Regions from separate parts of the Allobosea sp. GW821-FHT09G06 genome, predicted to be linked through region 2. Evidence: riboswitches for the same ligand, from Rfam matches in the RefSeq annotation. Region 2 holds a riboswitch; each other region holds the start of a gene.
The links. Region 2 has a riboswitch for cobalamin ahead of metE (5-methyltetrahydropteroyltriglutamate--homocysteine S-methyltransferase). Riboswitches for the same ligand answer to the same signal wherever they lie in the genome.
Positions count from the first base shown of each region.

Region 1: another riboswitch for cobalamin. It lies ahead of AC07NY_RS01870 (hypothetical protein); the one in region 2 lies ahead of metE (5-methyltetrahydropteroyltriglutamate--homocysteine S-methyltransferase).
Region 3: another riboswitch for cobalamin. It lies ahead of AC07NY_RS16425 (ABC transporter substrate-binding protein); the one in region 2 lies ahead of metE (5-methyltetrahydropteroyltriglutamate--homocysteine S-methyltransferase).

Region 1 covers NZ_JBWKOI010000001.1:390,496-395,650, reverse strand. Annotated here, with positions in the region: gene AC07NY_RS01875 (TonB-dependent receptor) at 1-1,831, opposite strand, end outside; gene AC07NY_RS01870 (hypothetical protein) at 1,828-2,586, opposite strand; cobalamin riboswitch at 2,815-3,019, opposite strand; gene AC07NY_RS01865 (ureidoglycolate lyase) at 3,127-3,519, opposite strand; gene AC07NY_RS01860 (hypothetical protein) at 3,409-3,747, shown strand; gene AC07NY_RS01855 (TetR/AcrR family transcriptional regulator) at 3,690-4,310, opposite strand; gene AC07NY_RS01850 ((2Fe-2S)-binding protein) at 4,512-4,970, shown strand; gene AC07NY_RS01845 (xanthine dehydrogenase family protein molybdopterin-binding subunit) at 4,974-5,155, shown strand, end outside.
Region 2 covers NZ_JBWKOI010000002.1:409,337-414,491, reverse strand. Annotated here, with positions in the region: gene AC07NY_RS12060 (ribonucleoside-diphosphate reductase subunit alpha) at 1-2,197, opposite strand, end outside; cobalamin riboswitch at 2,311-2,510, opposite strand; cobalamin riboswitch at 2,663-2,865, shown strand; gene metE (5-methyltetrahydropteroyltriglutamate--homocysteine S-methyltransferase) at 2,982-5,155, shown strand, end outside.
Region 3 covers NZ_JBWKOI010000003.1:41,998-47,152, reverse strand. Annotated here, with positions in the region: gene ltaE (low-specificity L-threonine aldolase) at 1-470, shown strand, start outside; gene AC07NY_RS16435 (ABC transporter ATP-binding protein) at 481-1,275, opposite strand; gene AC07NY_RS16430 (FecCD family ABC transporter permease) at 1,272-2,315, opposite strand; gene AC07NY_RS16425 (ABC transporter substrate-binding protein) at 2,312-3,349, opposite strand; cobalamin riboswitch at 3,564-3,776, opposite strand; gene AC07NY_RS16420 (mandelate racemase/muconate lactonizing enzyme family protein) at 3,812-4,990, opposite strand; gene AC07NY_RS16415 (M81 family metallopeptidase) at 5,002-5,155, opposite strand, start outside.

The DNA.
Region 1 (5,155 bases), on a different contig from region 2:
CGCCGCTCTGGCCGAAGCGCGTGCCGATCGCCGCCTGATACTGGTACATGCGCTCCGGCTTGCGGCTGTTGGCCGTCGCCGCCGCGCCCTTGTCCTCCATGTCGAAATTCCAGGAGCCGTTGCCGAACACCGACCAGCGCCAGGCGGTGTTGTCGTATCCGGCCAGCTTGAGGAGGTCGGCATCGAGCTGCAATTCGACGCCGCGCACGACGACGTCTCCGGCATTGTTCGCATAGTCGGAGGTATTGGCGACATTGGTCCGGGCGCGGGTGACGATGCGGTCGGAAATGACGTTCTGGAAGATCGCGAAATCCGCGCGCCAGCCGTCGCCGGCATAGGCTGCGCCGGCCTCGACCTGCTCGCTTGTCTCCGGCTTGAGCGAGGGATTGCCGAAGATGCGCCCGCCGCCGAGCGTGTTGAAATCGGCGGCGAGCTCCGTCGCCGTCGGGGCGCGGAAGCCGGTCGCATAGCCGACGCGGAAGGTCAGCCGGTCGGTCGCCTTGAAGGTCGCGCCGGTGGAATATGTCGTCGCCTGATAGTCGACCTCGCGCGGGCGCTGGCCGGCGAGGTTCGGCGTGTATTCGAAGCTGGTCGTGCCGAAGGTCCGGCGCACGCCGGCGCGCAGGGTGACGCGATCGTCGAAGAGCTTCTGGGAATCCTCGACATAGAGCGCGTTGACCGTCTCGGACTGGTTGTTGTCCTGCGGCGAGACGGGGGTTAGCGGATTGCCGGGAACGCCGATGCGGTCGCGGATCGAGCGCAATGTGCTGCGCTCCCAGTCCCAGCCGGCGAGCAGGTCGTTGCCGGCCCAGAGCGTCATGCTCGGCTGGAAGCGGGTTCCGACGATGTTCAATTCGCGGCGGTTGTAATCGGCTGACGTGCCGGCTGCCGGCAGGCCGGTGCCGCCCCGGATGACCGGCGAAGCCCAGCGGAAATTGTCGACGTCCTGCACGGCATAGCCTTGCAGCATCCAGCGATACTGTCCGCCGGGGAGTTGGCCGCGATAGGTGATGTCGACGGAGTTGTTGTAGCGGTCTTCCTGGCTGACCGTGTTGGCGCCGGAACCACGGAAGCCGACATCGTAGATGCCGTCGGTCCGCAGCGTCGTCTCGATGCGGTGGTCGGGATTAATCTGCAAGCCCAGCGCGCCAGCGATGCCGAGGCGCTTCCAGCCGGTATTGGCCATGGTCGTGCCGCCGCGGCCGGACCGGTAGTCGTCGCGCGTGCCGCCCGAGATCCCGGCGTAATAGTCGATGCTGTCATAGAGACCGCCGGTCTGGGCCTTGCCCTGCAGCAGCCCCCAGGAGCCTCCTGCCCCTTCGATCATCGTGCCCGGAGCGGTGCGGCCGGTCTTGAGGATGATATTGATGACGCCGCCGATATTCTGGCTGCCATAGACGACCGAGGACGGTCCGCGGATGATCTCGATGCGCTCGACATCGGCGGCGGAGAGCTTGGACAGGTTGGCCGTGCCGGCGCGACGGCCGTTCATCAGCACCAGCACCTGGCTGCGGAAATCCTTGCCCTGACCGTCGCTGGCGCCGCCGCGGATGTTGATCGAGGTCTGCCCGGGCGTCCATTGGCTGAAGAAACCGACGGCGTTCTCCGCGAGCAGGTCGGTGATCGATTGCGCGCGGGCCCGCTCGATCTGCGCGGCATCGATGACCTGGACCGTTCCGGGAATGCTGCTGCGCGGCTCGGGGCGGCCCGTCGCCGTGACGACGAGCTCGTCGAGCTTGATTTCGGTCTGGGCGAAGGCGGGCACGGTCCCGATCGCCGTCAGGCAGGTCGCGGCAAGCAGGCAGGCTTTGCGGGAATTCAGGCGGATCATGACAGGTTCCAGACGAGGATGGCCGAGCGGCGATGGCAGGAGAGGCGAAAGCCGCCCGGCACGGGCACGGCCTGCTTGTGGAGATGGTCGAAAAGCTGCGGCCGGCGCGGATCGTTGGGCGACCAGCTCAACCGATCGGCCTGGAAGGCGGCGAAGGCCGGCAGGTCCGGCAGCACCAGTGAGAAGGTCCAGTCGACCGCATCCACGCGATCGGGCAGGTCGTTGCCGAGCTGCGCCAGCACCAGATCGATGCCGGGTGTCTCGTCCTCGCGGTGCCATTCGCGCGGCAGGCAAGCCGAAAGGATCAGCCCCTTGGGTGCCTTCTGTGCGGCGACGATCCAGACGATCTGACGGGTAGCCCACTGCCGGCAGCGTGCCAGGAAGCCGGGGGCATCCGTGAAATAGCCCGGCATGGTGGCGGCCAGGACGGTAGCGGCGGCTTCGCAATCGACCGCAACGTCGTCCCAGCCATGCGGGATGATGACCGGCGGCTGCGGCAGGGCGGCGAGCCGGGCCTGCATCGTCGGAGACGGTTCGATGGCCGTCCAGCGCGCGCCGGGCCGGCGCAGCGCCGCGCCCAGCTGCCCTCCCCCGGCACCGATGTCGATCAGATCGTCGATCCCGGGCGCGAGCTGGCGGATGAGCGGCGCGACACGCGCGACATAATCGGAAGAGTCGATAGCACTGGCGTAAAGCGCAAGCGGATCCAGGGGCGCCGCAGAGGACGCAGGCACAGAAGCGGAGACAGAGTTCATACCTGCCTCTTATCGCAACGTTATAACATTGCAATAACTCATACCTGGCGCAGGCGCTCCGGGCGTAGTCCACGCCCGACCGCTCGCGTGGCCGCCTCTCGACCCCGTCAATTCTATCATGGTCGTCCAGCCCCTCGCTGTCGCGGCCGGGGCAAAGGGAGGAAGCGCGGCAGACCGGCGGCGGGCGCCCGGTGCACTGCGATTCCGCCGGACACCCCGCCCGCGCGACATCATCACTGCGTCGGGGCAGGTCTCCTGGCTTGCGGGTCGTTGCTTTCAGGCTGTCTTCCCGGCGCGGACGCCAGTGACTTCAGGTAGCCGAAAACTCACCGCTCACAGTTGCGGGGGCAGCTCCGGGTTCCGTGCAAGCGCACGTCACCGGATTCCCTCTTAGCTTCGGATCGCTCCGAAGACCTCGACACGGATTAACGTAGATGGCGAGATTGTGGCGTCAAGCTACCGATGGCGCGGCAGGCGCGAAGGCTGTGGACGGCAGCGACGAGGACCATCATCGCACAACGCGCTACCTGAAACCCCTCGTCAGCTTACGTCGTTCGCAGCGAGCACCTTGGGCTCGATCGCGATGATCTCGCAATCCGCCTCGGTGCCATCCTGCCAGGACTGGACGAGGAAACGCGCATCGGAGCCGATGGCCATGATCGGATGATGCCAGAGCCCGCGGCGATAGATCACGCCCTGCGAAGCGGAGAACGAGAAGGCGGCGAGTGTCGAGAGATCGGGCCGGCCATCCGCGCCGTCCCGGGCGACGATGACGATATGGCCGGCGCCATCGAGCGGGACGATCCATTGGATCGAATTCACATGCCGCTCCAGCATGGCGATCGCGAGGCCCCGCTGCTGCTGCTTGGCCGAGAAGATCGACGTCACAAGTCTGGTGCCGGCCCGGACCTCGGCAGCCGGATGAGCATGGATATCGTGCCGGCGCGCGGTGCCGTTATTCGCGGTGCGGCCACTTTCCCCGGCTTCCACGATCTAGCCGAAAGGCTCGAAAGCGGCCTGCGTGACCGGCTGGATGCGAAGCGGGGTAAGGGGCTGAAGCTCGGTCCTGCCGTCATCCTGCATGTTGCGTTCTTTCTTCTCGCTTATCGCGCCAGCGCTGCGGCGAAGACCGACGCGATCGCGTCCAGCCTGCGCGCGTAATCCGCGGCACTGGGTGGCGTGCCGAGCTTCGCTCCCGCGGCGGCAAAGAGCAGGCTGGCGGTCCAGTCGTCGGCGCTGGCCGGCAGGCGCGATAGATTGATCTCGCCGCCTTGCTCGGCCTGCATCAGCAACGCGCGGGCAAAGGTCGAGAAGATCCGCTCGAAGGCCTGCAATTCACGCGTCGCGATCGTGTTCATCACGGCCTTCAGTTCGACGAGATGCTCGCCGGTGCCGAAGCTGGCATAGGCCAGCCCGTGATGCGCCTGAAGCAGCGCCGCGAGCCGCTCCGGAAACGGCCCCTGCCTTGCCACGACCTCACGGCAACGTGCTTCGACCCGTCGCCCGAGCAGGTCCAGCATGGCCCGGAAGACATCGTCCTTGCCCTTGAAGTGCAGGTAGAGCGTCGCCTTGGCGAGCCCCGCCTCCTTGGCGATGTCGTCCATCGAGCTGCGCTTGTAGCCGTAGCGGGCGAACAGACGCAGCGCCGCATCGGCGATCTGGTCGGTGCGGGCATTGGCATCCTCCGCAGGGAGAACGTTGGAACCTTCGTTTCCGTCCGGCATTGCAGCTTCTGCAGTCTTGACAAAATCCAAACTGCGCGCGACCATCCTAACTAGACTCAAAACGTCTAATTAGTCCAGTCGCGCGACCCAGGGCTACGGATCCATCGCCCGTTATCTGATATGTCAGATCGGGCCATCGAGGGCGAGCCCTCGATCCGCACCATGGTGCCGCGCTGCGTCATGCCAGCATCGGAGGCAACCATGGTCTCTCTCAAGGTCAACGGTACCGCGCATACCGTCGATGTCGATGACGACACGCCCCTGCTCTGGGCGATCCGCGACAATATCGGCCTCACCGGCACCAAGTTCGGCTGCGGCGTCGCCCAATGCGGCGCCTGCACCGTCTTCATCGACGGCCAGCCCCTGCGCGCCTGCGTGACACCCGTCTCGGCGGTCGGCACCAGCGAGATCACCACGATCGAAGGCCTCGCCGGCAAGGAGGCGGATGCCGTCCAGGCCGCCTGGATCGCCCGCGACGTGCCGCAATGCGGCTATTGCCAGTCCGGCCAGGTGATGAGCGCCATCGCTCTCCTGAAAGAGAACAAGAAGCCGAGCGACCGCGACATCGATCTCGCGATGAACGGCAATATCTGCCGCTGCGCCACTTATGTCCGCATCCGCGCCGCGATCCATGACGCGGCCCGCGCGCTGGAGATCTGAGCCATGACCGCGCATGATCCCAAGCTCTCCCGCCGCAGCCTGCTCGCAGGCGCCGGCGCGCTCGTCATCGGCTTCCATCTCCCCCGGAATGCAAAGGCGCAGTCCGGCGCCGGCGCGGCCTACCGCCCCGGCGGCAACGCCACCTTCGCGCCCAACGCCTTCATCCGGGTCGCGCCGGACTCCAC
Region 2 (5,155 bases):
AGAGGATGTCGAGCGAGTCGATCGGCAGGATGCCCTTCGACCAGAGCGAGCCCTCAAAGCTCGGATAGCGGCCGCGCTCAGCAGCGAGATCGACCGAGGCCGAGATCGCATGGAAGCTGATCGCCTCCATGGACGTATCAGCGAAAGCTACCGCCTGCTCCGAGGCAGCCGGGAGGCGCAGGGCCTGGAGCGCGTCCTGGAAGCCCATCAGCCCCAGCCCGACCGGGCGGTGGCGCAGGTTCGAGCGGCGCGCCTCGGGGATCGTGTAGAAATTGATGTCGACGACATTGTCGAGCATCCGCATGGCGGTCTTCACGGTCCGCGCCAGCCGGGCCTGATCGAGGCCCTGAGCCGTGACATGCGCCGCAAGGTTGACCGAGCCGAGATTGCAGACCGCGACCTCGTCGGCCGAGGTGTTGAGGGTGATCTCGGTGCAGAGATTGGACGAGTGCACCACGCCGGCATGCTGCTGCGGCGAGCGCAGGTTGCAGGCGTCCTTGAAGGTGATCCAGGGATGGCCGGTCTCGAACAGCATGGTCAGCATGCGACGCCAGAGATCGAGCGCCTTGATCCGCTTGAAGACCTTGATGCCGCCGCTGGCCGCCTTCGCCTCATAGGCCTCGTAGGCCGCCTTGAACGGCTTGCCATAGAGATCGTGCAGGTTCGGCACCTCGTCGGGCGAGAACAGCGTCCAGTCGCCGCCGGCCTCGACGCGCTGCATGAACAGGTCGGGAATCCAATTCGCCGTGTTCATGTCATGGGTACGACGGCGGTCGTCGCCGGTGTTCTTGCGGAGATCGAGGAACTCCTCGATGTCGACATGCCAGGTTTCGAGATAGGCGCAGACCGCGCCCTTACGCTTGCCGCCCTGGTTGACGGCGATGGCCGTGTCGTTGGCGACCTTCAGGAAGGGCACCACGCCCTGGCTCTCGCCATTCGTTCCCTTGATATGCGCGCCGAGACCGCGCACCGGCGTCCAGTCATTGCCGAGGCCGCCCGAGTACTTGGCGAGCAGCGCGTTGTCCTTCACCGCCTTGAAGATGCCGTCGAGATCGTCGGCGACCGTGGTCAGGAAGCAGGACGAGAGCTGCGGGCGCAGCGTGCCGGAGTTGAACAGGGTCGGGGTCGAGGCCATGAAGTCGAAGGAGGAGAGCAGGTCGTAGAACGCGATCGCCCTGCCCTCGCGGTCGATCTCGCGGATGGCGAGGCCCATGGCGACGCGCATGAAGAAGGCCTGCGGCAGCTCGAAGCGGTTGCCCCGGACATGCAGGAAATAGCGGTCGTAAAGCGTCTGGAAGCCGAGATAGTCGAACTGGAGATCGCGCTCGGGCTTCAGCGCCGCCGCGATGCGGGCAATGTCGAAGCGGCCTAGCTCGGTGTCGATCAATTCATTCTCGATGCCGGTCTTGAGATAGGCGGTGAAGTAGTCGCCGTAGCCGGCGGCCATCTCTTCCTGCGTCGCCTGTTCGGCATGGCCATGGACGAAGCTCAGCGCCTCGCGCCGCAGCTTGTCGAGCAGGAGGCGGGCCGAGACCTTGGCGTAGTTCGGCTCGCTCTCGATCAGCGTCCGCGCAGCGAGGATCGGCGCCAGTGCCAATTCGTCGAGCGAAATGCCGTCATAGAGGTTGCGGCGGGTCTCCATCAGGATCGGCTCGGCCGCGACGCCGTCGAGCCCGGCACAAGCCTCGCGCACGACCTTGTCGAGGCGGGCGGCGTCGAGCGGAACGAGCGTGCCGTCAGTGAGCTTCATCTGCAGCGACGGCGCGGCTGCGGCCGGCGCGGACCCGGCCTGCGCCCTGGCCCGCTCCTGCGCCCGTTCGGCGCGATAGAGGACATAGGCACGGGCGACCTTGTGATGCTCGCCGCGCATCAGCGCGAGCTCGACCTGATCCTGCACGTCCTCGATATGGAAGGTGCGGCCGGTCGCGGCGCGGCGAGACAGGCCGGAGACGACCTGTTCGGTCAGGTCGGCGACGACATCATGGATGCGGCGGGACGCGGCGGCGCTCGCGCCCTCGACCGCCAGGAAAGCCTTGGTCAGGGCGACCGCGATCTTTGAGGGGTCGAAGGGCGTCACCGCGCCGTTGCGGCGGATGAGCTGGTAGCCGGGCTCCGCCGCTGCGGCGCGCGGCGATGCAGCAGGTTCGGCACCCAGCGGGGCCAGTGAAGGCCGTTCGGCTTCAAGAGAAAGAGACATCGGCATCAACCCCAAGATGTTGGGGGCAAAGGCCGAGCGGTCGCGTCGAGAAGGCGCGCGACGATACGATGCCGCGACCTGCCAAGCGCACCACCGGGACACCCCGCCCGAGGACGTAAACAAAGGTCGCGGCAGGTCTCCTGGCTCGCGGGTCACCGCTCTCGTCCGTCTTCCCAAGGCCTTGCAGCCTCAGTGACAACGCTGGACTAAGAACTTACCGCTGACAGTTGCGGGGGCAGCGCCGGTCTCTCACCGGCTTCCCTCTTAGCTCTCGATCTTGCGATTCGAGAGACCATCGACAACTACATCTAGCGTTACTCTCCGCTCCGATGTCAATCGGTCGTATGCTCTTCCTCAACCGCATGTGGAAAGCGAGGACATCTCGGCGGCAACGCCCGAGCGCATGCCCGACATGAAGACATAAATATGTCTTTATATCTCTTGTTGACGACCCGCGAATGGCGGCCCATGATGCGGCGTCGAGGTTCTTCGGTGCGGCTTGCCGTATCGGAGCTAAGAGGGAAGCCGGTGAGAGACCGGCGCTGCCCCCGCAACTGTCAGCGGCGAGCTTTCTGCCCACCCATGTCACTGAGGCCGCGAGGCCTTGGGAAGACGGGCAAGAGCGACGACCCGCGAGCCAGGAGACCTGCCCCGACAACATGAACGTCCTCGGGCGGGGTGTCCCGGTGGTGCGCTTGGCGGCCCCGCCCGGATTCTTGCGTCCGGACGGTCCTCGTCCCGCGTCCGCTTTGGCCTTTGCCCCCAACTAGTCGGGGTTAAGCCTATGTCTCAATCAGTACCTGTCGCTGCACTCGGCACGCCGCGCATCGGTCCGCGCCGCGAACTCAAGACCGCGCTCGAAAGCTTCTGGGCCGGAAAATCCGACGAAAGATCGCTCGTCGAGGCCGCTGCGGGCCTGCGCGCGGCCAATTGGGCGCGCCAGAAGGCGCAAGGGATCAGCGTGATCCCGTCGAACGACTTCTCCTTCTACGACCAGGTGCTCGACACCAGCGTCATGGTCGGTGCGATCCCGGACATCTATGGCTGGAAGGGTGGGCCGGTGCCGCTTGGCACCTATTTCGCCATGGCTCGCGGCTCGCAGGGCGAAGCCGAGCCGCATACGTCCTGCGGCCATGCCCATCACAACCACGATCATGCCCATGGCGTCCCGGCGCAGGAAATGACCAAGTGGTTCGACACCAACTACCACTACATGGTGCCGGAGTTCGCACCGGGGCAGAGCTTCGAGCTCGCCTCGCTGAAGCCGGTGGAGGAGTATCGCGAGGCAAAGGCGCTCGGCTACGAGACGCGTCCTGTCCTGCTCGGCCCGGTGACGTTCCTGAAGCTCGGCAAGTCCAAGGACACGTCCTTCGATCCGCTGTCGCTGCTGGGCGAATTGCTGCCGGTCTATGTCGATGTGCTGCGCCGTCTCTCGGCGAATGGCGCGGAATGGGTGCAGATCGACGAGCCCTGCCTCGTGCTCGATCTCGATGAGGCCGCCCGCACCGCGCTGCATCGGACCTATGCGACGATCGCGCACGCCCTGCCGCAGCTCAAGGTGATGCTCACCACCTATTTCGGAGCACTGGGCGACAATCTCGACACGGCGGTATCCCTGCCGGTCGCAGGCCTGCATCTCGATCTCGTCCGCGCGCCCGAGCAGCTCGATGCGGTTCTGGCTAAAGCGCCGCAAGGCCTGGTGCTCTCGCTCGGCGTGGTCGACGGCCGCAACATCTGGAAGACCGATCTGGAGGCGGTCCTCGCAAAGATCGAGCCGGTCGCGGCCAGGCGCGGCACCGACCATGTCCAGGTCGCACCGTCCTGCTCCATGCTGCACTGCCCGATCGATCTGGAACTCGAAACCAGTCTCGATCCGGAGGTGAAGAACTGGCTTGCCTTCGCCGTACAGAAGATGGGCGAACTCTCCACGCTCGGCCGCTCGCTTGGCGGCGGGCGCGGCACCGTCAAGGACAGGCTGGCCGCCTCGACCACGGCAGCGGCCGCACGCAGGGCCTCGCCGAAGGTCAACGACAAGGCCGTCGCAGCGCGCATGGCTGCGGTCACGGAGGCCTTCGCTCGCCGCAAGAGCGGTTTCGCGGACCGCGCCAAGCTCCAGCGCGCCCGCTTCAACCTGCCCGCCTTCCCGACAACCACGATCGGTTCCTTCCCGCAGACGCCGGAGGTCCGCAAGGCCCGCGCCGCCCATGACAAGGGTCAGCTCGGCCATGCCGAATACGAGCAGTTCCTGCGCGAGGAGACCGCTCGCGCCGTGCGCTGGCAGGAGGAGATCGGCCTCGACGTGCTCGTCCATGGCGAGTTCGAGCGCAACGACATGGTGCAGTATTTCGGCGAGCAGCTCGCCGGCTTCGCCTTCACGCGCGGCGGCTGGGTGCAGAGCTACGGCTCGCGCTGCGTGCGTCCGCCGATCCTGTTCGGCGACGTTTCGCGGCCGAAGCCGATGACGGTCGAGTGGTGGCGCTATGCCCAGTCGCTGACGCAGCGGCCGATGAAGGCGATGCTGACCGGCCCGGTCACGATCCTGAACTGGTCCTTCGTGCGCGACGACCTGCCGCGCAGCGAGGCGTCGAAGCAGATCGCGCTGGCGATCCGCGACGAGGTGCTCGACCTGGAGAAGGCCGGTGCGGCGATGATCCAGATCGACGAGGCGGCGTTGCGCGAGGGTCTGCCACTCCGCAAGAGCGACTGGAAGCACTACCTCGGCTGGGCGGTGGAGAGCTTCCGCATCTGCGCGTCGGGCGTCGCCGACGAAACGCAGGTCCATACCCATATGTGCTACTCGGAGTTCAACCAGATCATCGACGCCATCGCGGCGATGGATGCCGACGTGATCTCGATCGAGACCTCGCGCTCGAAGATGGAGCTGCTCGACGCCTTCGTCGGCTACAAGTACCCGAACGAGATCGGCCCGGGCGTCTACGACATCCACTCGCCGCGCGT
Region 3 (5,155 bases), on a different contig from region 2:
GGCAGTTCGACACGGTGTCGCTCTGCCTGTCCAAGGGACTGGGTGCGCCGATCGGCTCGATATTGGTCGGCCCCAAGGATTTCATCGCGAAGGCCCGCCGCATCCGCAAGATGCTGGGCGGCGGCATGCGCCAGACCGGCGTGATCGCGGCAGCAGCGATCTATGCGCTGGAGCATAACGTCAACCGACTCAGCGAGGATCATCGGCGCGCTGCGGCGCTCGCCGAGGTGCTCGGACGTTTTCCGGAGCTCGGCGCCGGGCCAGCCCGCACGAACATGGTGTTCATGTCGCCCAAGGCGTTCGACACTGCGGCTTTCGCCACCTTCCTGCGCGAGCGCGGCATCGCCGTCAGCGGGCGTTACGGCACTTTGCGCTGGGTCACCCATCTCGATGTGAACGACGCCTCCGTCGCGCGCGTCGCCGAAGCCTGCGAACGCTTCTTCGACAAGCGGCAGGCGGCCGCGGAGTAGAGGCCCGGCCTCAATCGCTTCCGGGTGCAGCCTTCCGCGGTTCGGCCTCGATCAGGTATTCGATGTGTCGGCGGCCTGAGTCTCCCAAGCGGATCGAGACCGCGACACCGAAGATGCGCTGGATCGCCTCGGCCGTCAGGACCTCCTCCGGCGCGCCGGCCGCCTGAAGCCGCCCATCATGCAGCAGCGCGATCTCGTCGCAGAACATGGCGGCGAGGTTGAGATCGTGCAGCGCCATAATGCAGGTGATGCCGAGGCGGCGGACCAGGCTCAGGATCGAGAGCTGATGCTGGATATCGAGATGATTGGTCGGCTCGTCCAGGATCAGCTCGCTCGGCTCCTGCGCGAGCGCGCGGGCGATATGGACGCGCTGGCGCTCTCCGCCTGAGAGCGTATGCCAGAACTGGTCATGGCGCTCGGTGAGCCCGACCCGCGCCAGCGCCTCGTTGACGGCGGCTTCGTCGGCGTCGTTCCAGGAGGCCAACGCGGCACGATGCGGCGTGCGGCCGAGCCGAACGACATCGCAGACGGAGAGCTGGATTTCGGTCGTCGCCTGCTGCTCGACGAAGGCGAGACGGCGGGCGAGCTCGCGGCGCGGCACGGCGGCGATGTCGTTTCCGTCGAGGGTGACGACGCCGCTCGCGACATTGCGTAGGCGGCAGAGCAACCGGAGCAGGCTCGACTTGCCGGAGCCGTTGGGACCGATCAGGCCGAGCACGCGGCCGGGCGCAGCCTCCAGCGTCACGCCGTCGACGATCATCCGGCCGCCGGCACCCCAGCGGACCTCGCGGGTGGCGAGCGTCATGCCGGCCTCCGGGCACGGTAAAGGATGAGCGCGAAGACCGGGGCGCCGAACAGGGCGGTGACCACGCCGATCGGCAGGATCTGCTGCGGGATCAGGATGCGGGAGAGGATGTCGGCGAGGATCATGAAGATCGCGCCGATGACGAGGCAGGCCGGCAGCAGGCGGGCATGGCCGGAGCCGACGAGGAAGCGCGCGGCATGAGGGATGATCAATCCGACGAAGCCGACGGTGCCGACGATCGAGACCATCACCGCCGTCATCACCGCCGTGGTCGCGAAGAGCACGACCTTCACCCGCGTCACCGCGACGCCGAGCGAGGCGGCTGCATCGACGCCGAAGGCGAACGCGTCCAGCACCTTGGCGTGGAGCATGCAGATGCCGAAGCCGATGAAGGCAACCGGCGCCGCCATCCAGAGATCGGGCCAGCGCACGCCGCCGAAATTGCCGAGCAGCCAGAACATCACGCCGCGCGCCTGCTCGGCGCTCGCGAGCGTCGTCACGATCGTCGCGGTGGCCGCATTGAAGAGCTGCGAGGTGGCGACACCGGCGAGGATGACGCGGTCGCTCGCGCCGCCCGCCCCTGCCGCCAGCAAGGCGACGACGACGAGCGCGGCGCAGGAGCCGATGAAGGCGCCGGCCGATACCGAGAGCACCGCGCCGCCGATGCTGATGCCGAGGATCAGTACCGCGACGGCGCCGGTCGAGGCGCCCGCCGAGATGCCGAGGATATAGGGCTCGGCCAAGGGATTGCGCAGCAGCGCCTGCAGGATCGCGCCGGACAGAGCGAGCGCGCCGCCGCAGAGCCCCGCCATCAGCGCGCGGCTCAGGCGATAATCGAAGATGACGCCCTGCTGGATCGCGCTGACCGGGAAGTCGAGATCGAACAGCCCGTTTCCGAGCGCCTTCAGGGCCGTGTCCAGCGGGATGCGCATCTCGCCGATCGTCACCGCCAGCGCGACCGATAAGGTCAGCGCCAGCAGCGAGGCCAGTGCGATGCCGATCCGCGCCGGCCAGTTCGGCCCATGGGCGGCGTGGCTCAACGCGAGAGACCGAAGCCGGCGATTGCCTTGGCGAGGGTCTCGATGCCGTCGACCGTGTCGAGCCCGGCGCGGGTCGCGCCGACATCCAGGATGACGACGCGGTTGTTCCTGACGGCATCGAGCTTGCTGGCGACCGGGTCGGTCTTGAGGAATTCCAGCTTCTTCTCGATATCATCGGCCGGGAAGCGGCGGCGGTCCATCTTCACGGTGACAATCACGGCCGGGTTGGCGGCGGCGATGCTCTCCCAGCCGACCAGCGGCCATTCCTCGTTGGTCGCGATGATGTTGCGGGCACCGAGCTTGGACAGGATATAGGCGGGCACGCCGTTCTTGCCGGCCATGAAGCCGTCGCCCTTGATGTCCTTGCTGGAGAACCAGACGACGACCGGCACGTCCTGCGCCTTGAGCTTGGCGACCTGCTCGACCGCCTTGTCCTCGCGGGCCTTGAGCTCGGCGACGAGCGTCTCGGCCCGGTCGGCGACGTCGAAGACCGCGCCGAATTCGCGGATGTTGCGATAGACCAACTCCATCGTGAACATCTGGGTGCGCACGCCGTCGCCGGCACCGGAATTGTCCTTGCCGACGCAATCGGTCGGCGAGACGTAAGCCGGCACCTTCACCTTGGCGAACTGGTCGCGCTTGCCGACGATGCCGTTGGGCCCGACATGCCATTCGAACATCGCGGTGACGAGATCGGGCTCCTGCGCCAGCACCGCCTCGAAGCTCGGGTCGTTATCGGCGAGGCGCTTCACCTTGGCGTTGACCGCCTCATAGGGCTTGGCCACCGGCGAGAACCAGACCGCGGTGCCGACGACGCGATCGCCGAGGCCGAGCGCATAGAGGATTTCCGTCTGGGTCTGGCCGATCGCGACGACGCGCTTGGGCGCGGCGTTGAAGGTGATCGTCTCGCGGCAATTTTCCAGCGTCAGCGGGTATTTGGTCGGCGCCGCGCTGGCCGCGCCGGCGGCGAGAGCGCCGAACAGCGCGGCGGCCGAGAGGCGAAGCAAGGTATTGAACGGGCGCGCAGCCGGCATCGAGGCCATCCGAAATGTAATAATGTTGCATTTCTGATAGAGTGCGCGGCACGCGGCCGTCAAGCCGCCCCGAGCGGCCTGTGCATTTGTCTTCGTGAACATGGACTTCATCGCTCCCCGAGATGACGGCCGGGGCAGCTTTGGGCATGTGGGACGGGAAGGCGGCACAAGGCCGCCATCGACACACACAGCTCCGGAACACCCCGTCCGAAAGACGTCTTCGACGACCGGGGCAGGTCTCCTGGCTCGCGGGTCGATGCCGCTTCCGCCCGGCCTTCCCGGCGCATCAGGCGCCAGTGGACGATGGACGGAAAGCTCGCCGCTTACAGTTGCGGGGGCAGCCTCGGCTTTTGCGCGTAAGCGCGCAGCACCGAATTCCCTCTTAGCTCCGGAAGCAACCCGGAGAACCTCGATCGGCGCACACCCTATAAGGGCTTGGCGCTGCGTCAAGCGAACAGCTCTTCAGAGGCTGGGCGTGCTGTAGAGCCGCTTGCCGCCTACCGAGATCTCGACCTCCTGCAGATAGCCGCGTAGCGCCGTGGTCGCGACCTTGATGCCGAGGCCGGGCGCGTCGGGCGCCGCGACCTGCCCGTTCGCGTCACGCTCCAGATGATTGGCCGAGATCGCCGTGGCGAGCGGCTTCGGCATCGCCGGGTATTCGCAGATTTCGTGCTCGGCCAAGCCCGCATAGGGCTGGAGCGAGGCCGACAACGCCAGATGCGAGGTGAAGGTGTGGTTGACGAAGGTCACGCCCTTCGCGACCGCATAATCCGCGACCGCCTTGGACGGGCCGATGCCGCCGATGCGGCCACAATCGATCTGGACATAGCCGATGCCGCCATAATCGATGAGCTGCCGGGCCATCGACTCGTTATGGGCGCCCTCCCCGCCGGCCAAACGGACCTTGGGGCTGCGCCTGGCCAGGCTGCCATAGGCTTCGAGCGCGCTGGCGTGGAAGGGCTCCTCGAACCAGAGCACTTTCGCCTTCTCCATCGCAGGCAGACGGGCAGCAGCGCGCTCGACATCCTCGATGAAGATCTGGCCGGTATCGATCAGCAGGATGCCGTCCTGCCCCAAACCCTCGCGAGCGGCGACGAAATGCTCGGCATCGGCCTCGACGCTGCCCCGCCCGATCGGCCCCCAGCCGAACTTGGCGGCGCGGAAGCTGCGGCTGCGGGCATCGCGGGCGCGTTCGAGGGTTTCCTGCGCCGTGTCGCCGAAGAGGACCGAGGCATAGGGCGTCTTGGGATGGCTTTTCGCGTAGCCGAGCAGGCGCCAGACCGGCTCGGACCGCATCTTCCCGAGGATATCCCACAGCGCCATCTCGACGCCCGAGAAGGTATGCGGCGCCTGCAGCAGGTCCATCGAGTTATAGGCGACGGCGGCGGCGATGCGGGCGATGTCCTCCGGGCTTTCCAAGGTCTGGCCAAGCACGGAATCGGCGACCGGCCGGCAGACGCCATGCGACATCGGGCAGATGAAGGCGGCGATGGAGGGCAGCGGCGCCGCCTCGCATTCGCCCCAGCCGACATGGCCGCCAGCCGCGACCCTGACCAGCAGCGCATCCTGGCTGCCATCGGCCTCGTCGGTGACGACGGGCATGGCGAGATAGAAGAAATCGACGGCCTCGATCCTGGGCACGGGTCTTCTCCTCACAGTTCGTAGATCGTGGCGCGGGGCGCGAAGGTGACGCCCTCGTCGAGCGGGTAGATGGGCCGGGCGCAGATGGTGTGGCCGAGGCTTTTCAGGTTGGCGGAGGTCGCGCCGGGCGCATCGATGTTGAAGTTTCGCGCGCACCACTGGTCG